DNA from 2 places in the Rummeliibacillus sp. SL167 genome. Region 1 is predicted to be linked to the other one. Evidence: riboswitches for the same ligand, from Rfam matches in the RefSeq annotation. Region 1 holds a riboswitch; the other holds the start of a gene.
What was found. Region 1 has a riboswitch for thiamine pyrophosphate ahead of tenA (thiaminase II). Riboswitches for the same ligand answer to the same signal wherever they lie in the genome.
Positions count from the first base shown of each region.

Region 2: linked by a shared signal. The riboswitch ahead of FEZ13_RS10680 (TenA family protein) and the one ahead of tenA (thiaminase II) in region 1 are both predicted to bind thiamine pyrophosphate.

Region 1 covers NZ_VCBM01000003.1:33,856-38,281, reverse strand. Annotated here, with positions in the region: gene FEZ13_RS13565 (polysaccharide deacetylase family protein) at 1-662, shown strand, start outside; gene FEZ13_RS13560 (NADPH-dependent FMN reductase) at 812-1,354, shown strand; gene FEZ13_RS13555 (GNAT family N-acetyltransferase) at 1,571-2,059, shown strand; partial or broken gene FEZ13_RS20160 (LysR family transcriptional regulator) at 2,147-2,311, shown strand; TPP riboswitch at 2,454-2,552, shown strand; gene tenA (thiaminase II) at 2,618-3,301, shown strand; gene thiM (hydroxyethylthiazole kinase) at 3,288-4,040, shown strand; gene thiD (bifunctional hydroxymethylpyrimidine kinase/phosphomethylpyrimidine kinase) at 4,040-4,426, shown strand, end outside.
Region 2 covers NZ_VCBM01000001.1:2,375,624-2,380,049, forward strand. Annotated here, with positions in the region: gene FEZ13_RS10660 (HAD family hydrolase) at 1-1, opposite strand, end outside; gene thiE (thiamine phosphate synthase) at 1-630, opposite strand, end outside; gene thiD (bifunctional hydroxymethylpyrimidine kinase/phosphomethylpyrimidine kinase) at 633-1,445, opposite strand; gene FEZ13_RS10675 (thiamine diphosphokinase) at 1,442-2,083, opposite strand; gene FEZ13_RS10680 (TenA family protein) at 2,087-2,737, opposite strand; TPP riboswitch at 2,965-3,073, opposite strand; gene FEZ13_RS10685 (recombinase family protein) at 3,482-4,426, opposite strand, start outside.

The DNA.
Region 1 (4,426 bases):
ATGCAGCGGATAAGGGAAGAAAATATTATGAGCAAACCGGACAAGTTTTGTGGGATGTTCAAACGACAGAAAAAGTCATTGCCTTAACATTTGATGATGGACCAGATCCAAGATATACATCACAAATTTTAGAAGTATTAGCTAAATACGATGCAAAGGCAACTTTTTTTATGTTAGGGAAAAGTGCTGAAAAGTATCCTGAGATTGTGAAGCGTCAATTTAATGAGGGACATGAATTAGCCAATCACACGTATTCTCATCCGTTTAAAATAGGCGGATCAAAATTGAAGGAAGAGCTAAAAAAGACGAACGATATTATTTATAATATTACAGGATATGCTCCTACATTATTCCGTCCTGTGGGTGGTATTTATACGGATGATATTATCAATACTGCTAAAAAAAGTGGATATAAGGTGGTTATTTGGTCGTGGCATCTTGATACTCAAGATTGGAAAAGTCCTGGTGTTCGGAAAATTTCTAAAAAAGTATTAGATGGCGCATCACCAGGAGATGTCGTTTTATTTCATGATGGGGGAGGAAATCGTACACAAACGATAAAGGCCCTCGAACAAATTTTACCTGTGCTGAAGAAGAGAGGCTATAAGTTCGTAACCGTTTCAGAATTGATGGCTGCTAAAAATCAGGAAATCAGTAAATGATGCTATACAGAGTAAGGATAACCGAAAAGGTCATTCTTACTCTTTTTTGAAATATCTCGAATTCTAAGCATTTTTCTTGAGCCTCTTTTTATTCAATAGTAAAGTGGTAATTGAAATTGGTTTAACATTAATATTTAGGAGGAATCCATGTGAAAGTAGTAGCAATAGTAGGAAGTATTCGTAAAGAATCTTATAACATGATGTTAGCAAAATTCATTCAAAAACGTTATGCTGATAAATTTGAGTTAGAAATTTTAAAATTGAATGATATTCCTATGTATAACCAAGATATTGAAAATGATGCTCCGCAAGTCGTACTTGATTTTAAAGCAAAAGTAAAAGCGGCTGATGCGGTACTTTGGGTCACACCAGAATACAATGCATCCATACCGGGTGTTCTTGGGAATGCTATCGATTGGTTATCACGTGTGGATAAAGTCATGATTGGCAAACCTTCCTTCATCATGGGTGCATCAATGGGTCATCTTGGTACAGTTAAAGCACAAGCACATTTACGTGATATTTTGTTTGCGATTGGTCTCGGCTCACCTGTGCTACAAGGCAACGAAGTATATGTTGGCGCTGCCCATACAAAATTCGATGCAGAAGGTAACCTAACAGACGAAGGTACAGTGAAATTCTTAGATTCAGTAATTGATAACTTCATGGAATGGATGAAATTGTATATTTAATGTGAAAAATTGATTTATAAAGATGGCGAATAAGTGGGTGAAAAGAGCGAATAAACAGTTCCAGAGAGCGAATAAATCAAGCGATTGAAAGAGATGCCACAAGATATTCAGAGAGAATAGATTTCAAAACCTATTTCCAAACAGCTGCTAGTTGAATAAATTTGATACAATGACATGGAATATTTTGAAAAATTCTAATTCAGGAGGTGTGTCTGCATGAAAATAGCATCACTTCAAGCGCTTCCAAAAGATAAAATCATCCATTTTTTTGTTCAGCATTGGGGAAGTACAGAGATGGTGATTTCAACTGGTATTTATAATTGCAGTCAGCTAGAAGGCTATGCCTGTTTCAACGATCAACAAGAGGTGATGGGGCTGATTACATATATCATTCGACATCAAGAATGCGAGATCATTTCATTAGATAGTGTAGAAGAAGGAAAAGGAATCGGCACAAGGCTTGTTCAGGAAGTTGAGCATTTGGCACTTACAAAAGATTGTAGGATCATGACATTAATCACAACCAATGATCATCTACATGCTTTAAAATTTTACCAAAAGCGTGGCTATTATTTAACCGAGCTATATCCAAACGCAGTAGAAAAAGCTAGACAGTACAAGCCGGAAATTCCTTACTTTAGTGAAGATGGCATCCCGATCAGAGATGAGATAAAGCTTCAGAAAATTTTGATAGGAGAAATATAAATGGAAACAGAATGGCTTAGAACCTTTTTGATTGCAGCGAAAACAGAGAACTTTGGAGAAACAGCATAAAAGCGTTTTTTAACACAATCAACAGTGACCAAACATATTCATCATTTAGAAAAAGAACTAAAGACATCATTATTTGAAAGAAGTGGAAAGAAAGTTCGATTAAATATAGCAGGAGCATATTTCTTCGATAAAGCAGAAAAAATCATCGAAGCACTTGATGTTGCATTCCATTCACTCATCTAATCATCTCCTTTTGTTGAGCATAACAAAAAAATAGATCAAACAGATATGATGGTTGATAGGCTTATTGATTCCAAAGTGGAATATAGAAGGGAAAATCTATCCTTGAGCACTTGGATAAGAAATGCTACGATAGAGATAACTTAAATGTTTGCGGGGGGACGCATATGCGTTGAGAAGGTTAAAACCTGACCCTTAGAACCTGACAGTTAACACTGGCGTAGGGAGCAACGAATCATTTTCAGTCTCTATGTCTTCATGAGCATAGAGACTTTTTTGCGTCTGCGTCCACTATAAGGAGGACTTAGAATGACATTTTGTGAAGAGGTAAGAAAAGAGACCGATTTATATTGGAAAGGAAGTTTTGAGCATCCATTTGTAAAAGGCCTGGTTGAAGGGACATTGCCTATTGAGAAATTCAGATTTTATATTATGCAAGATGCTTATTATTTGAGAAATTACACGAAAGTATTAGCTATTGCTGCATCAAAAGCAACGACAAATGAAGATATCAACCATTTTCTAGAAACAGCTCATCATATCAACGAAGCAGAACTAGCATTACATCGAACTGTTTTTAAGGAGCTTAATGTTAGTGAGCAGGAATTGGAGGAATTTGAACCTGCACCAGCTGCCTATAATTATGTGAGTCATATGTACAATGCAGCTTATAATGGCGATGTTGCTGAAGCGTTTGCAGCTATGCTGCCCTGCCCTTGGCTATATCAAGAAATTGGTGAAAAATACAAAGATAAAAAACCAAGCGTTAAATTCTATGAGGAGTGGATCGCTATGTATAGTGATCCTGCGTATAAAGAAAAAATCGAGGTCCAAAAAACATTGCTGAATCGTTTGGCAGAAGGACAACCAGAAAAAGTTTCCGTATTAAAGTCTCATTTCAAAAAAAGTTGTTTCTATGAATGGAAGTTCTGGGAAATGCCTTGGAATTTAGAAGATTGGAAAGGTGAAGTGGCCAATTATGAGTTTATCTAAAATTCAAAAAACAAGCCCTCTTGTTCATTGTATAACCAATTATGTCGTTGCCAATTTCACAGCTAATGGACTTCTTGCGATCGGGGCTTCCCCTGTCATGGCAGATGAAGCATCAGAAGTCGAAGAAATGGTATCGAATGCCTCTGCATTATTGTTGAATATCGGAACAATCAATAGTCGTACGAAGGAAGCGATGATATTGGCAGGTCGTAAGGCAAATGAAAAAGAAATACCTGTTGTACTGGATCCCGTGGGTGTAGGTGCTACATCATTTCGAAAACAAGCCGTTCAAGAATTGCTGGAAGCAGTGAAATTTGATTTGATTCGTTGTAATGCAGGAGAACTAGCAACGATTGCAGGTGTTAAATGGCAAGTGAAAGGTGTTGATAGTGGGGAAGGAGAGATCGATGTAGAGCAAGTGGCAAAACAAGTAGCACAGCAATATCATTGTTTAGTTATTGTAACAGGACCTTCAGATCTACTAACGAATGGCGAGAACACTGTCAGCGTTGCAGGAGGACATGAGTTGATGACTCAAGTGACAGGAACAGGCTGTTTACTTAGTGCAGTTTGTAGTGCGGCGTTAGCGGTGGAAGGAGATTCACTATCCACTCTACGGGATGTTCTACAGGATTATAAGACTGTTGCAGAACGTGCAGCCGCAGCAACAAATTCATTGGGATCTTTCCAAGTGGAAGTACTAGATGCATTGCATGAAATTTCAAGAGGTGAATCATGATGAATATTGTGATGACGATAGCTGGTTCAGATAGTGGCGGTGGAGCTGGCATTCAAGCTGACTTGAAAACGTTTCAAGAGTTAGGCGTTTTCGGCACATCTGCCATTACGGCATTAACTGCTCAAAATACTTTGGGCGTAGAAGGTATTTTCCCTGCAACGGCTGCATTCGTACAACAGCAAATCGAAGTGGTGATGCAAGATTTACCTGTAAAAGCAGCCAAGACAGGAATGCTTTTTTCTGCTGAAATCATTGAAGCTGTTGCACAAAGCTTAAAGGATCGACATATTCAGCTCGTTGTTGATCCAGTGATGATTGCAAAAGGGGGTGCATCTCTTCTTCAGCCAGAAGCGGTCACAGCTTTAAAGACCTCCTTATTGCCCCTT
Region 2 (4,426 bases), on a different contig from region 1:
TAGGTTTGTCCCCTCCAGAAATATCCGCTTCAGCTCGGAGGCCGCCTGCCGTATATTTGGCTGTGCGATAATCGCAGACACAACGGCTAAACCGTCTATCCCCATATCATGAAACAGCCCAGCGTTTTCCTTGTTGATCCCGCCAATCGCCACGATAGGGAGAGCGACAGATTGCCGGATGTTTTGCAGCTCCTTTATTGATACGATAGCAGCATCTGTTTTCGTACCCGTGGGAAACATCGCGCCAACGCCCAAATAGTCAGCTCCATCCTTTTGTGCCTGTATTGCTTCTGAAACGGAAGATGCAGATACCCCCATGAGCATATCATCACCGATGATTTCCCTTACAATGGCGGCGGGAATGTCACTCTGACCGATATGTACGCCAGCCGCATGAACAGCTAAAGCAATATCTATTCGGTCATTGATAATAAGAGGAACGCCGAAACTATCCGTAACCGCTTTGATCTCTGTTGCCAGCTTAAAAAAGTCAAGGGATGAAATGTTCTTTTCTCGTAGTTGTACCATTGTGCAACCGCCTAAAATGGCTTGTTCAACCGCTTCGGATAATGTGTCGGTGGTCATAAGGCTACGGTCAGTTACGAGATATAACGAATAATCTCTTTCCATCGTTAGATATCCTCACTTTCTTTCAAGCCGTACTTATATAACTCATAAAAATGATGGGTAGGCCCGTTGCCTTTTCCGATGGCAAGGGAGTGTTCAATAGCCATTGTGACATATTTCTTTGCCGCCGCGACCGCCTCATTGATACGCAATCCTTTGGCAAGCTGTGCAGCAATCGCAGACGAAAATGTGCAGCCTGTGCCGTGTGTGTTCTTCGTGGCAATTCGGGCTGTTTCAAAGTGATAAATACTTTCCCCGTCAAAAAGAACGTCCAAAGCATTTCCAACCGCATGACCGCCCTTTACGACAACGGCCTTACAGCCCATGTCGTATATCTTTCGGGCAGCGGCCTCCATATCTGTAACAGAGGTGATTTTCATATCAGCGATTTTTTCTGCTTCGGGGATGTTCGGTGTAAGCACATCGGCAAGGGGAATAATAACATCAATCAAGGTCTGAACAGCCATAGGCTTCATTAAGGCGCAGCCGTTTTTGGCGTACATCACCGGGTCTATTACAACATTGTGAGGTTTGTACTCCCGCAGCTTTTCAGCAACCGCGCACATACATTGTGGCGTGGAGAGCATACCAATTTTAACGGCGTCAACCTCAATATCTTCAAATACGGCGTCGATCTGCTTTGAGATCATATCCGGCGTTATATCCTGAATGTCAATTACCCGGCTCGTATTTTCCGCAACTACAGAAACAATGACACTCATTCCATATACGCCATGAGCTGAAAATGTTTTTAGGTCGGCCTGAATACCTGCTCCGCCGCTGCAATCAGATCCCGCTATACTCAATACCTTTTTCATAGAATAAAAACCTCCGTTATTATTTTTGGGTAAACAACCAATAGTGTCCCGTTTGTTACAACAACTGAGCTTTCTCTGCCGATGAACTCATTACTGACCCCGATAGGGAAAGAGTTCGTCAATGTGGCATTATGAAGCTCATATTTTAAGCCTTTTATATAAACGCCCTCTGATTTTTCAGAATATGAAAATACCGACACAAAGCCAGAAGCCTGTGGATTAAAGAATAGAGTCTTGTTTGTAATAGCACTTATAATACAGTCCCTACCGAATAAAAATCCTTGCTTGCCGTTTTGGGACAGTTTAGCTAAAAGCTGGATATTTGCAATTGTGTGTTCCACGCGCCCGCCCATTCCACAATAGATATGAAAGACCTCATATCCTGCTTTGATGCCTTCTCGAACAGCCGCCAACATGTCGGTATCATCTTTTTCGGCATTCAGTTCTATAACATTTGGATGCTCCGGCTTGAAATGCAAAGTGTCGAAGTCGCCTATCACCAGATCGGCGGTCATGCCGCTTTGCTCTATGTAACGTAGGCCCGCATCAACGGCGATAATCATATCCGCCGGACAAGCGGTGAAGTCCAAGCCGTAATTTTCCCCAGCACCGACAACATAACAGATCTTTCTTTTCATGGCTTACTCCTTGTATGCCATTTCCCAGAAATCAAGTTCAAGTAAACTGGCCTGTTCAAATACATGCATCAATCGCTCCTGTTCCTTCGTCGGCATAGCCGAGCATTTGCTATCTGCGAATGCGCTCCAGAGCTTGCAGCTTTCAAAATATCCGTCATCGGCATAGTCCTGAATGAAATCCCAATACCTAGAATTTGCGGTTCCTGGCATAGCGGCGATCTTCCTGAATATGTAGCTGTAACTCAACATACAGGGAAGAACAGCCATAATCATTTCGCAAACGTTGCCACTTTCCGCAGCGTCAAGTAAAAAATCGATATATTTCTTATTTTCTGGCAAGGGAGCTATCAGCTCTATGTCGTCGTCGGTCATTCCGAATTGCTTTAAGTAGTTCAACCTCACCGCAGACTCGGTATCCGTTAGAAAACTTAAGACGGAATAAAATAACTGAATATCCTTGAGAACGGTGGAGTGATACATGGCATTCCCATAAACACGGGCATAGTGCTTTAGATAAATGCTGTCCTGTATCATGTAGTTCTTAAACTTCTCAAACGGCAATATGCCTGCTTGCAGTTCGGTGATAAAAGGTGTAGCAATGCATTTGTCCCAAATTGGCATGTTCCTTTTCAATACTTCGTCCATGAATGGCATTGATTATATCCTCCTGTTTATAAATAAAAATAGAGCCTCCAAATAAGATTGGAAGCTCTTTCAGCCGCAATACGGCATAAGAAATTGCTTCCCTATGCCGGTATTAACCGACAGGTCCAGAGGTCAGGTCTTAACCTTTTTCAACTTGTTCAGTTCCCTCGCAAATATAGTAATACAATATTTAGTTATAACAAAAGGACACCCCGTGTAGAAAGCGTCCTTCAAATACAAAAGTATCGATATACTCCCTACGCTGGTGTTAACCAACAGGTTCTAAGGGTCTAAGCAAACAGCTTACTCTCAGCCTGCTTAAAGCAAGCTCCCCTTTTTTTCTTTTTTAATTATATTACAACACGACAAAAAAAGCAACCTTTAATTTCTGCTCTTCTTTCGTATAGAACAGGATCATGAGATGAAATGAACTGGCCAATCTTTTTAATTTCCGTTTGTTGGAGAAAGCAAATGAGGTAGCAGAACTCAATAGCAGCCGCGTAAGATCTTCCAAAGCCATACTTTACCTACAATAACATCAGCATTATTGTGTTGAGGATTTTTACTGCACATTTCATATAATAAACGTTGGGGCCCGCCTTTGGTTGGATTGAAGAAATTAAGTTGTATATTTTAACATCCATATTTAACCACGCCGTTACAATTATACAGAAAAAAATGTTTTTTTATAAAACAAAATGCCGCCAATTAAGAAGGGTTTCCTCCTCAACTGGCAGCAATCATATTGAAATCCTATAGTTTCACTTCTATTTCCAGCCCCGACTTAAACTCAACCACTAACCTATCATCATATACAATCGCTTTTTCAACTAGTTTTCTGACCAGTTTATCATCAAACTCCGTAATATCACCGGTTTGCGTGTTAAGGAAGTCCGTCATTTCAGCAATCCGATCCCTCTTATCTTGGCGGAGAGCGTTTCTCGAAAGAGTTTCTTGCCTTAGATCACGTAGTCGGTAAATCTCGTTGACAATATTATCGTATGCTTCCTTTGAATTTGCCTTTTGGATCAACTCGGTTTGGAGTTCTTCCAGCCTTTTATCAATGTCTGCTGTAGTCTCATCCAAATCCACGCTTAATACGGTTTCAATATTCTTTTTCAGTATAGCCAGAAAAGAGTTTTTTCCGCTGACCGCTACATTGATGGCCTCTACAATTTTCTCTTTAAGCGTATCTTCAAGTATAGTGGAAGCGGTACAAAATAAACCGGTGTTTTCCAATCTGCTGACGCATCTCCATACGATTGATTTCTTTCCTCGGTTATTCCAATGAACCCTTCGAAATATTTCATGACAGTTGCCGCAGAAAACCATCTGTGATAAAGGATGCTTGTTGCTATAGTTTCTTTTCTTTCCATTCTTACTTATATGCACACATCTTCTTTTGACAAGCTGTTCCTGAACCTGCATAAAAATTTCACGCGGGATTATAGGCTCATGGCTGTTTTCTACATAGTATTGTGGAACAATACCATTATTGGGTACCCTTTTCTTTGATAAAAAATCTACCGTATAGGTTTTCTGTAATAGCGCATCACCGATATATTTTTCATTCCTCAAAATCTTATTGATGGTACTGGTATGCCATCTGGGATTGCCTGCACCCGTCAGAATTCCGTCAGCCTCCAAACCCCTAGCTATCTGTAGCATACTGGAACCTTCAAGATATTCTCTGTAAAT